One region of the Arthrobacter vasquezii genome, then DNA from elsewhere that is predicted to be linked to it. Evidence: predicted binding sites of a transcription regulator. Region 1 holds the regulator's gene; the other holds the start of a gene.
What was found. Region 1 encodes HrcA, which represses chaperone genes, less so after heat shock. Its sites were predicted from a motif close to TTNGCACTCGNNNNNNNCGAGTGCNAA; they were not measured.
Positions count from the first base shown of each region.

Region 2: a site for HrcA is predicted at 3,110-3,136, ahead of P4U43_RS07200 (Hsp20/alpha crystallin family protein). Genes of this name have one in related genera too.

Region 1 is NZ_JAROKN010000002.1:5,639-13,992, forward strand. It holds gene lepA (translation elongation factor 4) at 1-1,720, shown strand, start outside; gene hemW (radical SAM family heme chaperone HemW) at 1,748-2,977, shown strand; gene P4U43_RS01135 (DUF4870 domain-containing protein) at 2,982-3,413, opposite strand; gene P4U43_RS01140 (DUF3097 family protein) at 3,533-4,384, opposite strand; gene hrcA (heat-inducible transcriptional repressor HrcA) at 4,529-5,545, shown strand; gene dnaJ (molecular chaperone DnaJ) at 5,612-6,739, shown strand; gene P4U43_RS01155 (16S rRNA (uracil(1498)-N(3))-methyltransferase) at 6,755-7,510, shown strand; gene P4U43_RS01160 (GerMN domain-containing protein) at 7,518-8,354, opposite strand, start outside.
Region 2 is NZ_JAROKN010000012.1:56,160-64,513, forward strand. It holds gene P4U43_RS07175 (FAD-dependent oxidoreductase) at 1-302, opposite strand, end outside; gene P4U43_RS07180 (hypothetical protein) at 332-955, opposite strand; gene P4U43_RS07185 (cysteine hydrolase family protein) at 1,015-1,578, shown strand; gene P4U43_RS07190 (hypothetical protein) at 1,591-1,794, opposite strand; gene P4U43_RS07195 (DUF4383 domain-containing protein) at 2,042-2,500, shown strand; gene P4U43_RS07200 (Hsp20/alpha crystallin family protein) at 2,599-3,039, opposite strand; tRNA gene P4U43_RS07205 (tRNA-Val) at 3,216-3,289, opposite strand; gene P4U43_RS07210 (DUF2630 family protein) at 3,428-3,673, shown strand; gene P4U43_RS07215 (flavodoxin family protein) at 3,753-4,361, shown strand; gene P4U43_RS07220 (formate/nitrite transporter family protein) at 4,452-5,291, shown strand; gene P4U43_RS07225 (hypothetical protein) at 5,351-5,599, opposite strand; gene ku (non-homologous end joining protein Ku) at 5,599-6,441, opposite strand; gene P4U43_RS07235 (SRPBCC domain-containing protein) at 6,488-6,970, shown strand; gene P4U43_RS07240 (ATP-dependent DNA ligase) at 7,011-8,354, shown strand, end outside.

The sequences.
Region 1 (8,354 bases):
GGTGGAGCAGCGGGATATGAAGGCCCAGTACCTGGACCGCATGGACATCGAGCGTGAACGCGGGATCACCATCAAGTCGCAGGCGGTCCGCCTGCCCTGGGAACTCGACGGCGTCAGCTACGCGCTGAACATGATCGACACTCCCGGCCACGTCGATTTCACCTACGAGGTTTCGCGGTCCCTCGCGGCATGCGAGGGCGCGATTCTGCTCGTGGACGCCGCGCAGGGGATCGAAGCGCAGACGCTCGCCAACCTGTACCTTGCCATGGAGAACGACCTCACGATCATTCCGGTGCTCAACAAGATCGACCTCCCGGCCGCGCAGCCTGAGAAGTACGCAGCGGAGTTGGCGAACCTGATTGGTGGTAATCCCGAGGACGTGCTGCTGGTCTCGGGAAAGACGGGCGTCGGTGTGGAGGCACTGCTGGACAAGATCGTGAGGGACCTTCCGTCGCCGGTCGGGGATGCGAATGCGCCGGCCCGTGCAATGATCTTCGATTCCGTCTATGACACCTACCGCGGCGTGGTCACCTACGTCCGTGTGGTCGATGGCCACCTGAGCCCGCGTGAGCGCATCCAGATGATGTCCACCCGCGCCAGTCATGAACTGCTTGAGATTGGTGTCAGCTCGCCGGAGCCTACGCCGTCCAAAGGTCTTGGCGTGGGTGAAGTCGGATACCTCATCACCGGGGTCAAGGATGTCCGGCAGTCCAAAGTCGGTGACACGGTCACCAATCTCGCGAAGCCGGCTGCGGCGTCGCTGAGCGGGTATGCGGATGCCAAACCGATGGTCTTCTCGGGGCTGTACCCACTCGACGGCGCAGACTATCCGGTGCTTCGTGATGCCCTGGAAAAGCTGATGCTCAATGATGCCGCGCTGATCTATGAGCCGGAGACCTCCGCGGCCCTGGGGTTCGGTTTCCGCGTGGGCTTCCTCGGCCTGCTGCATCTGGAAATCACCCGGGAACGCCTCGAGCGTGAATACAACCTGAGCCTGATCTCCACAGCACCCAACGTCGAGTATGAGGTGACGCTCGAGGACAAGAACGTCGTCCATGTCACCAATCCCAGCGAGTACCCCGTGGGCAAGATCGCTGCAGTTCGCGAACCAATGGTTTCCGCGACCATCCTTGCACCCAATGAATTCGTCGGCGCCATCATGGAACTGTGCCAGAGCCGGCGCGGCGTGATGGGCGGAATGGACTATCTTTCCGAGGACCGCGTGGAGATCCGGTACCGGCTTCCACTGGCGGAGATCGTCTTCGACTTCTTCGACATCCTCAAATCGAGGACCCGCGGGTATGGGTCCCTCGATTGGAAGGCCGACGGTGATCAGGTGGCGGATCTGGTCAAGGTGGACATCATGCTCCAGGGGGAACAGGTGGATGCCTTTTCCGCGATCACCCACCGCGACAAAGCCTATGCGTACGGTGTGATGATGACGGGTAAACTGCGCGAGTTGATTCCGCGGCAGCAGTTCGAGGTGCCGATCCAGGCGGCCATCGGGTCACGGATCATTGCGCGGGAGAGTATCCGGGCCATCCGCAAGGATGTCCTCGCCAAGTGCTACGGCGGTGATATCACCCGGAAGCGAAAGCTGCTGGAGAAGCAGAAGGAAGGCAAGAAGCGGATGAAGATGGTCGGACGCGTCGAAGTGCCCCAGGAAGCGTTCATTGCCGCCCTGTCGTCGGATGAATCGAAGGACAAAGCCAAGAAGTGACGACGGCGCCTATCAGGGAACGCAGCATTGCCTAGTACTTTGCCCCTCGGTGAGCCTGCACCGGCCGACGGGCGGCTGCCTCCATCAGCTGTTGCCGGTTCACGGGACCGTGCTTTTGGACTCTACGTCCACATCCCCTTCTGTGCGGTCCGTTGCGGGTACTGCGACTTCAATACCTACACGGCTGCTGAGTTGGGTGGGGGAGCGTCGCAGGCCAGTTATGCACTCACGGTCGAGCGGGAGCTCGAATTCGCCGCGGGAGCGCTTGCGCAATCCGGCATTGCGCAGCGCGCGCTGAGCACGGTGTTTTTCGGTGGCGGGACGCCCACGCTGCTTCCGTCGCAGGATCTTGCACGGGTTCTGCAGACGGCGAAAAACGTATGGGGCCTCGCACCCGGGGCCGAGGTGACAACGGAAGCCAATCCGGATTCGGTGACCCCTGAATCACTGGCGGAACTGGCCCGGGCAGGCTTCACGAGGGTGTCCTTCGGCATGCAGTCCGCAGTACCGCATGTCCTCGCCGTGCTCGACCGCACGCACGCTCCGGAGCGGGTCCCCCTGGCGGTTGAATGGGCACGCGCTGCCGGTTTGAAGGTCAGTCTCGACCTGATCTACGGAACACCCGGTGAGGAGTTGTCGGACTGGGAGAGCTCCCTCGAAGCGGCGCTCGCCCTGGAACCGGATCATCTGTCTGCGTACGCGCTGATCATCGAAGACGGCACCGCCCTGGCCCGGCGGATCCGCCGCGGTGAGGTGCCGATGGTCGACGACGACGACCACGCGGACAAGTACGAAATTGCTGAGAACATGCTTCGTGGGGCCGGAATGTCCTGGTATGAGGTAAGTAACTGGGCCCGCACTGGCGAGGATCAGTGCCGCCACAACATTGCGTACTGGAAAGGCCACGACTGGTGGGGAGCCGGTCCGGGCGCCCATTCCCACATGGGCGGCACACGGTGGTGGAATGTCAAGCATCCCGCCGCCTATGCGCAGCGCCTGGACACCGGCGCATCGCCCGCGGCCGGCAGAGAAGTACTGGACGAAACGGCTCGCTACGTCGAGGACGTTCTCCTACGCTCACGGTTGGCCGAGGGGTATCCGGTGGCTGACCTCCAGCCGGAGGGACGTCACGCGGTGGCCGGGTTGATCGCGGACGGGTTGATAGAGCCGGCGGATGCTTTCAAAGGTGTTGTGCGCCTCAGCGGACGGGGACGGCTGCTCGCTGACGCCGTCGTCCGGCGGTTGTTGCCGAACTGAGCGGCTAGTGGAAAATCCTCAGGTTGAAGGGGTAGCGGTACGGCTTGCCCCGGTTGACGTGGATACCGGCCGCAACGGAGAACGCTGCCAGCATCACCCAGATGAGCGCATTGAGGACGGCGAAGATCCCGCCGATCCCGGGTATCAGGGACAGCAGCAGGCAGATCCCGGCAATGATGCTTGGCGGGAAAGTGAAGTTGAACGCTTCCTTCGATTCCTGCTCGGTGAAGGCGCCCCGGTCGCGGAAGATCAGAAAAATGATCAGCGACGGCACAAACCCCAGGATGCCGAGGAAGTGGGACAGCGTTGCCCACTGACGGTCTTCCGACGGACTCAGCGGTGGCGCACTGGAACTGGCACCCTGGAACGCGGGATCAGAGTCCCGGGGCGCCGGTCGTGACTGGGCGTCACCGTGCCGGTCTGCGCTGTTAGGCAACGGTACTTCCTTCGGGCTGTTCGGACTTCACCGCTCACACAAGCGGAACTTACTTCCTCAAGGGTACTTGGTGTACCGGCCGGGCGCAGTCGCGTGTGCCGCGACGAAGCCTTCAATGGCTATGCGCCGGCTCCCGGTGCAGTGAGGAAATCGATGACTTCCTCGACGCGCCCGAGCAGCGTCGGTTCGAGATCAGCGTAGGTGCTGACGCCGTTGAGGATGCGCTTCCAGCCGTTCGCGGCATCCGCCTGCGTGGAGTGCGGCCAGCCTAACCGGCTCAATATCCCCGTCTTCCAGTCCTCGCCGCGGGGTATTACCGGCCAGGCATCAAGACCAAGAGCACGCGGCTTCACAGCCTGCCACACATCGACGTAGGGGTGCCCGACAATCAGTACGTTCCCGGCGGCGCCCGCCACCGTCATCGCCCCGGCCGCGATCCGGGCTTCCTTGGTGCCGGGCAGTAGATGATCGACGAGGATACCCAGGCGGCGTCCGGCGGAGGGAGCAAAGTCCCGCACGGCTGCTGCCAGATCGTCTACGCCATGCAACGGCTCCACCACGATGCCCTCAACCCGCAGGTCGTCTCCCCACACCTTCTCCACCAGCTCGGCATCGTGTTTGCCCTCGACCCAGATCCTGCTGGCCCGAGCCGTGCGCGCCCGCGCTCCGGCAACCCGGACAGAGCCCGACGCCGTTCTCAGCTGTGCTGCTGACTGCGCGCGGGCAGGAATCAGTTCCACCGGCGAACCTTCATGGTGGAAGCCGAAGCCGAGCGGAAAAGTGCGTCGCTTGCCGCGGCGGTCCTCAAGGACCATCACGTGCATCCCACCTGCCTTCTCCGTGCGCAGGATCTCCCCGACGAATCCGCTCTGCACGTCTTCAAGGACGACGCCGGGACGGGCTTCGACCTTGGCGGCCGGGGCGGCCCGGGGTCCGGTAAGATCCTGTGCTCCCCACTCGTGATACGACATGTGACTTCGCTCGCTTCCACAAATCCCTGCCTTCGGAACAGGCAGAGCCAATGCTAACAATCGCCTCGATCGTATTAGACTTGGCACTTAGGTGTGTTGAGTGCTAACTCAGAAACAGGGCAGGAAAGTACATCGGAGGTGAACATGAGCGAACCCAGGCGGCTTGAAGTCCTGCGGGCCATCGTTGAGGATTACGTCCATTCCCGCGAGCCGGTGGGATCCAAGGCGCTGGTCGAGCGCCACAGGCTGGGCGTATCTTCGGCAACAATCCGCAATGACATGGCACTTCTGGAAGAAGAGGGCCTGATCACAGCCCCGCATACCAGTTCCGGCCGCATCCCGACCGACAAGGGTTATCGGTTGTTCGTCGACCGGATCGCCGAGGTCAAGCCGCTGTCGGCCCCGGAAAAGCGGGCTATCCGCGCACTCCTCGAGGGCGCAGACGATCTCGACGACGTCCTCGACCGCACCGTCCGTCTGCTCGCCCAACTCACCAATCAGGTTGCGGTCGTGCAGTACCCGCACCTGGGCACGGCGTCCGTCCGCCACATCGAACTCGTGCTGCTCGCTCCCGGTCGCGCGCTCGTGGTGCTGATCTCCACGAACGGCGCTGTGCAGCAGCGCGTAGTATCCGTGCCCGCCGAGGCACAGGAAAATGACCTGGCCGACCTGCGCCAGCATTTTCTGGAAAGGGTTTCCGGTGTTCGTCTGCCGTCGGTTCCCCAGGAACTCGGTGCGTGCATTGCGGATCTTCCCCCCTCGCTGCAATCTCTCGGCCAGGCAATTGGACACAGCCTGGAACAGTTGTCAGCCGCTAACAGGGAAGACCGGATCGTGCTGGCGGGCACGGCCAACCTCGCCCGCTCAACCCTCGACTTTCCTTTAACCATTGGTCCGGTCCTGGAAGCGCTTGAGGAACAGGTTGTCATGCTTCGGTTGCTTTCCGAGATGGGGCAGGATGCTCTGGGCATCTCGGTCCGCATCGGCCGGGAGAACCCGTATGGCGGTTTGGCCGAAGCCTCCGTGATTGCTACCGGCTATGGACCGGATTCACTGGCAAAGGTGGGAGTGCTTGGCCCCACGAGAATGGATTACCCGACCACCATGGCCGCCGTGAGAGCGGTGGCCCGCTACCTTTCCCGCATCCTCGATGAATCTTGACCGGATGACGGAGCCCATGAAGCCCAGCCGCTCACGCGGTGAGATAACAGGAAGTGATGTGCAGGAGTGAGTAATCACTACGAGGTCCTTGGCGTTGCACGCGACGCCAGCGGCGAAGAAATCAAGAAGGCATACCGGAAGCTTGCCCGCAAGCTCCACCCGGACGTCAACGTCGGCACGGAAGCAGCTGAGGAGTTCAAGCTCGTCACGCGCGCGTACGAGGTACTCTCGGATCCCCAGAAGCGGCGCGTCTACGACACCACCGGTAATGAAAACGGCACCGACAATGGATTCGGTGCCGGTTATTCCGGCTCGGGCTTTGCGTTCCAGGACATTTTCGAGACATTCTTCGGCGGAGGCGGTCCCAGCGGCCCCCCATCCCGAACCCAACGCGGTCAGGACGCGTTGATAGCCGTCCGGATCGATCTGAAGGATGCGGTCTTTGGTACCAACAAGAAGATCGAGGTAGATTCAGCGGCGGTGTGTCCTACCTGCGATGGATCCTGTACCCAGCCGGGTACTTCCCCGCGAACCTGTGATATCTGCGGCGGATCCGGTCAGGTGCAGCGTGCGGTTCGGTCCATCCTCGGTCAGGTAATGACGACGGCGACCTGCGGCACCTGCCAGGGGTACGGAACCGTCATCCCGCATCCCTGTAACGAATGCAATGGGGATGGCCGCATCCGTTCCCGCCGAAGCCTCACCATCAAGGTGCCCGCGGGTGTCGCTACAGGTACCCGTATTCAGCTCGCCGGCCAGGGCGAGGTCGGCACGGCCGGCGGTCCCCAGGGCGATCTCTACGTAGAGATTCGGGTCAACAGCGACTCGACCTTCCTTCGTGAGGGCGACGACCTTCACGCGACCCTGAGCGTGCCGATGACAGCTGCGGCCCTCGGCACCAACGTGATAATGAAGAGCTTCGACGGTGATCAGGAACTCACGATCAAGCCCGGCACGCAGTCGGGCGAAGTGATTACCCTTCGCGGCCTTGGGGTGACCCACCTGCGCGGATACGGCAGAGGGGACCTGCTGGTGCATTTGAGCGTGGAAACGCCGCGGAACCTCGACAGCGGACAGGAAGAACTGCTTCGGCGCCTTGCGGAAATGCGCGGCGAAGAATTTACCGAGGGCCAGCTGGCGAGCAGCGGATCAGGAGTTTTTGCCCGCCTTCGTGAACGCCTCGGGAATCTATAGCCGGGTTATCGGACAATGACCAACCAGGCCTTCTTCGGCGATCCGACCGATGTGCAAACCGCTGCCGTCGGCGGCAGTCTGACGCTGCGCGGTCCGGAGGCGCATCATGCCGCAGCCGTGAAGCGGGTTAGGCCGGGTGAAGAGATCGATGTCCTTGATGGAGAAGGACACCGCTTGAGCTGCACCGTTGTCGAAGCAACTCACGGTGCAGTGGTGGTGACCGTGGACAGGCTCTCATTCGATTCGCCTCCCGCGATGCGGCTGGTCCTGGTGCAGGCGTTGGCGAAGGGGGACAGGGCGGAACTGGCAGTTGAGGCGGCGACGGAACTCGGTGTTGACGCGGTGCTTCCCTGGCAGGCGGATCGAAGTATCGTACGGTGGCGTGCCGAGAAGGCAATCAAAGGCCGTACCAAGTGGGAGTCCCTCGTTCGTGCCGCATCGAAGCAGAGTCGGCGCGCACGTGTGCCGGAGGTACTCGATGCGCTGGACACCAAGGGCCTGGGACACTGGCTGGGCGGCGTCCAGCACCCGGTTGTGCTACACGAGGAGGCGAGCGAGTCGCTCGCGGAATATTGGGGTCGGAGTACGTTAGCAACGTCGGAAACGCTGGCCGTGATTGTGGGTCCGGAGGGCGGTATCAGCCCCGAAGAGCTCGGTGTATTGGCCAACGCAGGGGCGGTTCCGGCGCAACTTGGTACCAACGTCCTGCGAGCTTCAACAGCGGGACCCGCGGCCATCGCGGTACTGAATCACCTGGCCGGACGCTGGTAGCTGCGCGTCAGCGGACGCTGATCAGTTTGTCATCGGTCACCACGCCGGCGGCCGGGCCTGCTTCGGCGGATGGGCCGGCGGCTTCGTACACCTCGAGGAGAAAAGTTCCCGCCTCCAGCGCAACGCTGAACTCGTATAGTCCGACAGCGCCGGTTCCAGCGTCCACGGGAACCGTTCCGCTGACAACATCTTCGGCGGGGACCCCACCGCCATCTACGCGCCGCACCCGCCACTCAAGCGCAGCATCCGTCGTCGTGGTGCTGCCCTGGACTATAACCGTTCGATCGGAGCGGACTGAGCTGTCCTGCGGGTTGATGATCCACACGGGCGCAATAGCGCCGACGTCCCGTTGGAGCAAGGAACTCAGCTCGATGTGTCCAAAAGCGCTGTAGCCCGCTTTGCCGTCCACCAGCAGGCGGACACTGCTGGGACTTCCGCTTGCAATCAGACCGGAATTGGCTGCTGCAGCCGTTGCCGTGTAGACAAGCTGCTGCACCGCACGCCCGGCGACTGCTGCATCGATGCCGGTGGTAAAGGCGTCCGAGGAGATGTCGATCGTGACCACATTGTCGAGTGAAATCGAAGTGTTGACAGCCGATGCTTCCTGCCACGGGCTGTAGTAATCGTCATCGAGCGGCTCCGCGCTGGTCATCGCCCACACGGCAGCAGCAATCGGATCTCCAGTTGACTCAGCAGGAAGGAACTCGCGATAGAGGAGCCCGTTGGCATCTCCGAGCCAGTAGACAGGAAGGAGCGGGGCGGCGTCCGGGGCCGCGGGACTTTGGAGATCGATTTCGGGCAAGCTGGCAGTCGACTCCAGCAACACTTCTGCCTCTGCTGCGAT
Region 2 (8,354 bases), on a different contig from region 1:
CAGCTTTGGCCCTCGCGGTTTGCGGTGACATAGTGACGGGCCAGAGCCGCTCCGTGGTGTTTGATGACCGAGGACAACTGCGTGCCCTGCAGCAGTGAGACTTTGGCCGTGCTGTTCCCGGTAGTCACTGCACCAACCGTTCGCGCCTCCAGGACCGCTACCCGCTGACCGGATCGCGCGAGCAACGTGGCAGTGGTCAGACCGGTGATACCGGCGCCGACCACCACGGAATCGTACTGGCCGTCCGCCTGAAAGGTGTCAACGGGAATGCGCGGTGATGATTCAAGCCAAAGGGACTTCACGGCCAGTTCTCCTTCTGTAGTGCGGTTGATTACCAGTCCAGTTCAATTCCGATGTTGTCTGACGGACCTTCCTGCGCCGTGCCGAGGTAGATTACCTCACCGGTTTCGTCGTCGCGCAGGAAAGTGTGGAAGGTTCCGGGAGTGAGGCTGCCGCTGATCGGCGGGAAGCCCTGTTCGGCGGAGATCCGGTCCTGGAAGCCGACGGCGGGAAGGCCGTCGTCGTTCACAATGAACCAGTCCCACACCGCGCCGGTCGACAGGTCGACCGCGAGAACCGTGCCGGCGGGCCATCCTGCGTCCGGATCCCGGTCTGAACCTGGGATCTGGCGCCCGGCTGAGCGGTCGTACCCGGCGAGGAATTTTCCTGTGTCAGCACGCACCAGGCCAACCAGTAGGGGAAGCCCCGGTGTTCCGGGGGAGAGCGCCGTTGTGTCCCACCATCCGCTGTAGGCAGTCTGCAGCGGGAACACGTCGCCCGGTTCCACGCTCACGGGCAGCGGCTGGAAGTAGGGCGGCGTTGGCGCGGCGGCCGTCTGCGCACTGCAACCCGGAAGAACGACGACGGCGAGCAGCACCGTTACGCCCGGCAGATGCGTCCGCACCGTAATCACCTCCGTGGCGTCAACGCTAGCCCTCGCCGGCCTGCCCCTCAAGGAGGATTCCTAAGTATGCTGTCAAAGAGTTGCAAGGAACCTTCGCAGGGAGGAAGAACATGACGGCTGCACTGCTCATCATTGATATGCAGAAGGCATTTTTTGAAGACGAATCTCTCGGCAATCAGCAGGACTTCCTGGTTGCGGCCTGCAACTCAGCTATCGCGGATGCGCGCGAGGCCGGCATTGCCGTCTATCTCATCCGCACAGAGCACCAGCGGGACAAATCAACGTGGACACTGAGCATGCTCGATGATGATCAGGGTTTCCTTTTCAGCGGCACTGAGCAGGCCGAATTCGTTGATGACCTCGATGTCGAGGGTCTTCCTGAGTTGGTGAAGACGCGCGACAGCGCTTTCTTCGGGACCGACCTGCTGCAGCGCCTGCGCATTCTGGAGGTAGACACGGTGGTCCTCGCAGGGGTTTCAACGCACAATTGCGTGGCCCAGACCGGTGCGGATGCCTACGCGAACAACCTGCGGGTGGTGTACGCCAGGGATGCGGTCGCCTCAACCAACAGTGAGTATGCGCAGAATGTGCTGGGCGTACTGATGGATGAGTACCGTCAGGTTTCCCTCGACGCGAGCGGGATCCGGCAGTTGTTCTCGAAGAAGCGCGCTTAGGCGGTGGACGGATCAGATGCCGATGCTGTAGCCGTCCTCCCGGTGGAACAGCCGACGGCCCGCGCCGTCGTCGGACCGGACCCAGACAACCGAGGAGTCATCGGCGTGATCTTCGAGTACGCCGGAGAACTGGTCTCCCGAGGAGTGCCGAAGGGTTATCTGCTGACCGCGCCTGAGCGTCGAGAAGTCGGCAAGCGAGGAATGTTGCGAGGTCATTGGGGAAAGGCCTTCCTGAGAGTGTGACTAACGCCACACTAAGGGCCGTTCCTGAATGTTTGGTGAATGAAAACTGGGTAATCGCCCAAATGGACGCGAACGTTTATCGAAAAGATAGCTAAGCAAGCTTTCTATTCTGTTCTGCCTGTGGCACGCTGGCAGTACAAATGGCGGGACATACTGTCCATAGCTCGCAAGATCACGTGCCGGTGTCCGCCAGTCCGGCCACCTTAGAGGGGATAGTGCAATGGCATCAACACATTCAGGGTCGGGTGTAGGCACCCGGACAAACATTCAGAAGGCCGCACTCGCGGTAGGAGTGGTCTTCCTCCTGGTCGGCGTGCTGGGATTCATTCCCGGTATCACCAGCAATTACGACACGCTGCAGTTCGCCGGCCCCGAGTCCGAGGCGCAACTCCTCGGCCTGTTCCAGGTTTCGATCCTGCACAACATTGTTCACCTGCTGTTCGGCGTCGCGGGCGTCGCGATGGCAAAGACTGCAACCGGCGCTTACAACTTCCTGCTGTGGGGCGGCGTTATCTACGCGGTGCTCTTCATCTACGGGCTCATCATCCCGCATGATTCGGCAGCGAACTTCGTTCCGCTGGACGCGGCGGACAACATCCTCCATCTGGGCCTTGCCGTCGGCATGATTGCGCTGGCGCTCGCTCTTCGGGACAAGCACCGCACTGTCCGGGACCGGTAGTCCCGGCTCCAACCAACTACAAACAAACAGAACGACGACGGCGGGCCGCAACCTGCCGTCGTCGTTCTGTTTGCGCTGTGCGTAGCTCCGCTGACGATCTAGGCTTCCACAGCCCTGTCCGTCTGCACCGGCTGGGCGTCTTCGCCGGAAACGACCTCGATCTTGCGGGGCCTTGCGCGCTCGCTGACCGGGATGGTCACGCTGAGCACGCCGTTTTCATAGCGTGCCGAGATGGCATCAATGTCAATACCCTGCCCGAGGTTCAGTTGCCGAAGGAAGGATCCGCTTTCACGCTCGCGGGTCAGCCACTTGACTCCCTCTGCGTTCCGCAGGGTGCGCTCGGCGCGGATGGTCAACAGCTGGCCGTCGACGTCAATGTCAACAGATCCCGGATCAATGCCCGGGAGGTCAGCGCTCAGGATGTAGTGGTCACCCTCGCGGTACAGATCCATCGGCATCAGCCGCAGACCCTGGCGGGGATCCAGAAGTGCGCCGGCCACGCGGTCCAGTTCACGGAATGGGTCGAATTTCATTGCCATGATGGTTCACTCCCTGTGAGTCAGTAGTCTTTCTTCGGGTTGAGTCTGGTTCGCTCAACCTGCAAGTAGATTAGCACTCGCAGGAGGAGAGTGCTAATGGTTTATGTTCGCTCTGAACGAACTACTTGGAACACAAAAAAGCCCGCCCCGCATGCTGCGGGACGGGCTATGAACGGTGCCTGCGCGGGGCCTCGATCCCCGGGCCTTCCGCGTGTGAAGCGGATGCTCTACCAGACTGAGCTACACAGGCAAATAGTTCCCAGTCAGTTTAGGTCATTGGCAGACGGATGATGCAAACGCGGGGGTGCGGTAGATATTCGGGCGGACACTAAGTAGCCTGACTATTTGAGGCTATTCCACTTCTCGATGTCAGCGAAGGAGTTTGGCAATGGACGATGAGGACATTCTGGCGCGGATCCAGGCGCTGGTCGACAAGGAACACGAGCTGCGGGGTTCACCCTCGGGTGACGATGCTCCTGGCGAAGATCGACGCAGCAGCCTGCGGCGGGTCGAGGAACAGCTCGACCAGTGCTGGGACCTGCTCCGTCAGCGGCGGGCGAAGGAAGACGCAGGGGAAAGCCCGCAGGAAGCGGAGGCCCGGCCGATCGACCAGGTAGAGGGCTACCGCCAGTAAGCACATCGATTTGGCAGGACACGCCCCGATACCCCGTTGATAAGGGGCGTGTCCTGCCAACTCAACGAAAGGAATCTTCATGGACGACCTCAAAGCATTTGCACTGATCTGTACTCTCACCCCCTCGCCCGATGCCTCGAGCACCGATGTGATGGCCGACCACATCCTTGGCAAGCTCAAGGAGCAGGGGGTAACGACGTCGTCGGCCCGGGTAGTTGACCACAACGTTGCTCCAGGCGTGCAGATCGACATGGGAAACGGGGATGAATGGCCGCAGCTCCGCCAGCAGATCCTCGATGCGGACATCTTCCTCCTGTGCGCACCTATCTGGGTAGGGCACATGAGCAGCCTGGGACAGCGGGTGTTCGAACGGCTGGACGCCGATCTCTCCTCGACTGATGATGACGGCCGGCCCATCATGTACAACAAGGTCGCTCTGACCGCGGTGGTGGGAAACGAGGACGGCGCCCACCATGTCACTGCCGAGATGCACCAGGGCCTGAACGACATCGGCTTCACCGTCGCGGCGCAGGGCGGTGTCTACTGGGTCGGGGAAGCAATGCAGACCGTGGACTTCAAGGACCTGGACCAGGTACCTGATCCGGTTGCTTCCACAATTTCCTCCATGTCCGTGAACGCTGTCCACCTGGCGAAGTCCCTCAAGGCATCTCCCTACCCAGCTCCCTAGCATCGAGTTGGCAGGACACACCCCGAAAGGAGCCCCAAAAGGGGTGTGTCCTGCTCATTGACGGGTACTACAACGGAATAGGCGAGTCGCTTGAACGATCACAAGAACGATCACAAGAACGATGACGAAGCCCGACGGCGGGAACTCGGCGACAATGCGGGCCCGGTCGAGGAAGAGATCGAGGAATCGTTCGACCGCACAGTGGATGAAGGCGCACAGCGCCTGAACCGCACCTTCCCCGACGTACTCATCACCGGGCTCTTCGGAGGCTTTGAAATAGGGATCGGCGTGATCGCCTATCTGGCGGTGCTTCATGAAACCGACAACCACCTGCTCGCGGGATTGGCCTTCAGCGCGGGACTCATTGCGCTACTGCTGGCCAAGAGCGAACTCTTCACTGAGGGATTCCTGGTTCCCATCGCAGCGGTGACCGCCAAGCAGGCGAGCCTTGCGCAGCTCGGCCGGCTCTGGGGCGGCACCCTGGTGGCGAACCTTGCAGGCGGCTGGATCTTCATGCTGATTGCCATGAACGCCTTCCCGCAGTGGGCCGGGACGGTCACCACGTCCGCCGAGCACTACGTCGACGCCGGGTTCAGCTGGGAATCCATCTGCCTTGCGTTGCTCGGCGGAAGCACAATCACGCTGATGACGCGCATGCAGCACGGCACGGAGGAGATGAGCGGAAAGCTGATGGCCGCCGTCGTTGGCGGGTTTGTGCTCTCCGGCCTGCAGTTATTCCACTCCATCCTGGATTCGCTGCTCATCTTCGGCGCGATCCTCGCGGGCGCCGACATCAGCTACCTGGACTGGCTGGGCTGGTTCGGCTACACCGTTGTGTTCAACGTCATCGGCGGAATCCTGCTGGTTACCGCCCTCCGCCTGGTCCGGGACCGCAAACTCGTGGAGCGCGAACGGGAAAAGACGAGTTGAGCTGGCAGGACACGCCCTGAAAGAGTGCTCATAAGGGGCGTGTCCTGTTAACTCATTGCTCAGTTGCGGCGGGCCAGCCAGCCCAGGGTCAGCGTGCCCATGGTCCGGCGGAAGCCGCTGTCACCTTCCGCCAACTCCAGCGCTGCCCACACCATCAGGCATGCCTTGCTCGCATCCGCCAGCGCCTCCCGGTTCTTTTCGTCGAGCGCCATCATCGATGCGACGCCCAGCAGCGCCCATCCCACAATGGGTGCATTGGGCCGCTTGGCTATTGTCTGCTGTCCGAAGTCATTCCTGATGAATCCCATTACGCGCCTTTCTTCGATGCCGACTTTGCGGGTTTCTTGGCCCCCGCGGAGCCCTTCTTCTCACGATTCTTTTCCACACTCCGACGGAGCGCTTCCATGAGGTCGAGGACGTTTCCTCCCTCTTCTTCTCCGGTTTCCCCGAAGGTCTCATCTGTATCGAGGGCCTCGCCCTTCTCGAGTTTCGCCTCGATGAGTGTGCGCAGCTGCTCCTGGTAGTCGTCCTTGAAGTTCTCGGGATCAAAATCCGAGGAGAAAGACTCGACAAGGGCCGCTGACATCTCCTTCTCCTTGGCCGAAATGCGCACCTTCTCATCGAGCGAGGGGAACGTAGCCTCACGCACCTCGTCCTGCCACAGGAGCGTTTGGATCATCAGGACGTCCCCGCGCACCCGCAGTGCCGCCAGCCGCGACTTCTGCCGCAGCGAGAATTGCACGATCGCCGTCCGGTCCGTTTCCTCCAGCGTGCGCCGGAGCAGCACATACGCCTTGGTGGACTTTGAATCCGGCTCCAGGTAATAGGCGCGGTCGAGCATGATCGGATCGATCTGGTCGCTGGGAACAAACTCGACCACCTCGATCTCGCGGCTCTTTTCCACCGGGAGCGAGGCGAGGTCTTCGCTCGTGAGCACAACGGTGCGCTCGCCGTCGTCGTACGCCTTGTCAATGTTTTTGTACTCGACGATCTCGCCGCAGATTTCACAGCGCCGCTGGTAACGAATGCGGCCGCCGTCCTTGTCATGAACCTGGTGAAGGCTGATGTCGTGGTCCTCGGTGGCGCTGTAAACCTTGACCGGCACGTTGACCAGCCCAAACGCTACTGCACCCTTCCAGATGGCTCTCATGTTCCTAGTGAACCAGTGTTGCCCGTGCCGGTCTACGATTGCTTAGGTGAACTCCGAACCGATGGTTACCAAAACGCTCGCCGATGGAGAACCTGCCCTGTGGTTCGAGATGCGCTTCAACGCGCCGGCCCGGGTGTTGTGGAAGCATTTGGTCGACCCTGAGAAGCTCAAGTACTGGTTCCCCTGCCAGCTGGATGTCCTGCCGCGTCCCGGTGCGGTGGTCACCTTCACGTTCCCCGGCCAGAGGCCGATGGAGGGCACAGTCCTGGAGGCTGAAAAGCCGCGGTTGCTCGCCTACACCTGGGACGAGGAAGTTCTTCGCTGGGAAATCGAGGACGACGACGACGGCGGCAGCCTCCTCACGCTCACCAACACCCTGGCGGAGGGTCAGGACATCGCCCGCTCGGCTGCCGGTTGGCACTTGACGCTCATGGGCCTGGACGACTACCTGAATGAACGCTCCCTGGGGCAGGACCCGGCGCTGTGGGATCAGTACGTGGCGCGGTATGAGGACCAGCTGGGCGGCTGAGCCACTGGCGTAATCGGCGCTTCCCTACAAGACTGGGCAAATGGCTCCAGGCAGCGCGCAGCAGACGGTTACCGTCGATGGGCGCCGCCTGAAACTCACCAGCCTGGACCGCGTGATGTATCCGGAAACCGGAACCACGAAGGCGGACGTGCTGGCTTATTACGCGGCCGTCGCCGACTGCCTCATACCGCATGCCCGCAATCGTCCCGTCACCCGCAAACGGTGGGTCAACGGCGTCGGTACCGAGGAGAAGCCGGGCGAGGTGTTCTTCCAGAAGAACCTCGACAAGTCGGCGCCGTCGTGGATTGAGCGCCACGGGATCGAGCACAGCGACCACACCAACGTCTATCCGATGCTCAACAACCTTGCCACCCTGACTTGGCTGGGACAGATCTCCGCCCTTGAGATCCACGTTCCGCAGTGGCAGTTCGGGCCTGAGGGTGAGTTGAACAACCCGGACCGGATGGTTCTGGACCTGGATCCGGGGCCGGGTGCTTCCCTTCCCGAATGCGCCGAGGTGGCGCGGCTCGCCCGGGAGATCCTGAACGACATGGGCCTCGATCCGCGTCCGGTGACCAGCGGCTCGAAGGGAATCCACCTGTATGCGGCGCTGAATCGGGAACAGACCTCGGACCAGGTCTCCGCGGTCGCGAAGGAACTGGCTCGTATCCTCGAGGCTGACCACCCGGATCTGGTGGTCAGCGATATGAAGAAGTCGCTGCGCGGCGGGAAGGTGCTCCTGGACTGGAGCCAGAACAACCGCAACAAGACCACCATCACGCCGTACTCGCTCCGCGGGAAGGCCCACCCCATGGTCGCCGCGCCGCGCACCTGGGAGGAACTCGACGATCCGGACCTGGCGCACCTCGACTTCGAGCAGGTGATCGAGCGCATTCGTGAGCACGGCGATCTGCTCGCGGACATGGATCGCGGGCAGGCCGGCTTGGAGCCCATGTCCTCAAACCTCCAGCACAACGACGACGGCGGCCCGGACCGGCTGCACACGTACCGTTCGATGCGGGACGCTTCGAAGACACCGGAACCCGTCCCGGATGCGGTAGGGGAGCCGGGCGGCAACAGTTTTGTGATCCAGGAACATCACGCGCGTCGGCTGCACTACGATTTCCGGCTGGAACGCGACGGCGTCCTGGTTTCCTGGGCGATTCCGAAGGGACCGCCGACGTCCACGGGCGAGAATCACCTCGCCGTCCAGACCGAAGACCATCCGCTGGATTACGGCTCCTTCGAGGGCACTATCCCCAAGGGCGAGTACGGGGCCGGTGAGGTCTATATTTGGGATTCTGGCACGTACGAGGCTGAGAAGTGGCGGCCCGGCAAAGAGGTCATCTGCACGCTGCAGGGCCGGGAGGACGGCGGACTGGCC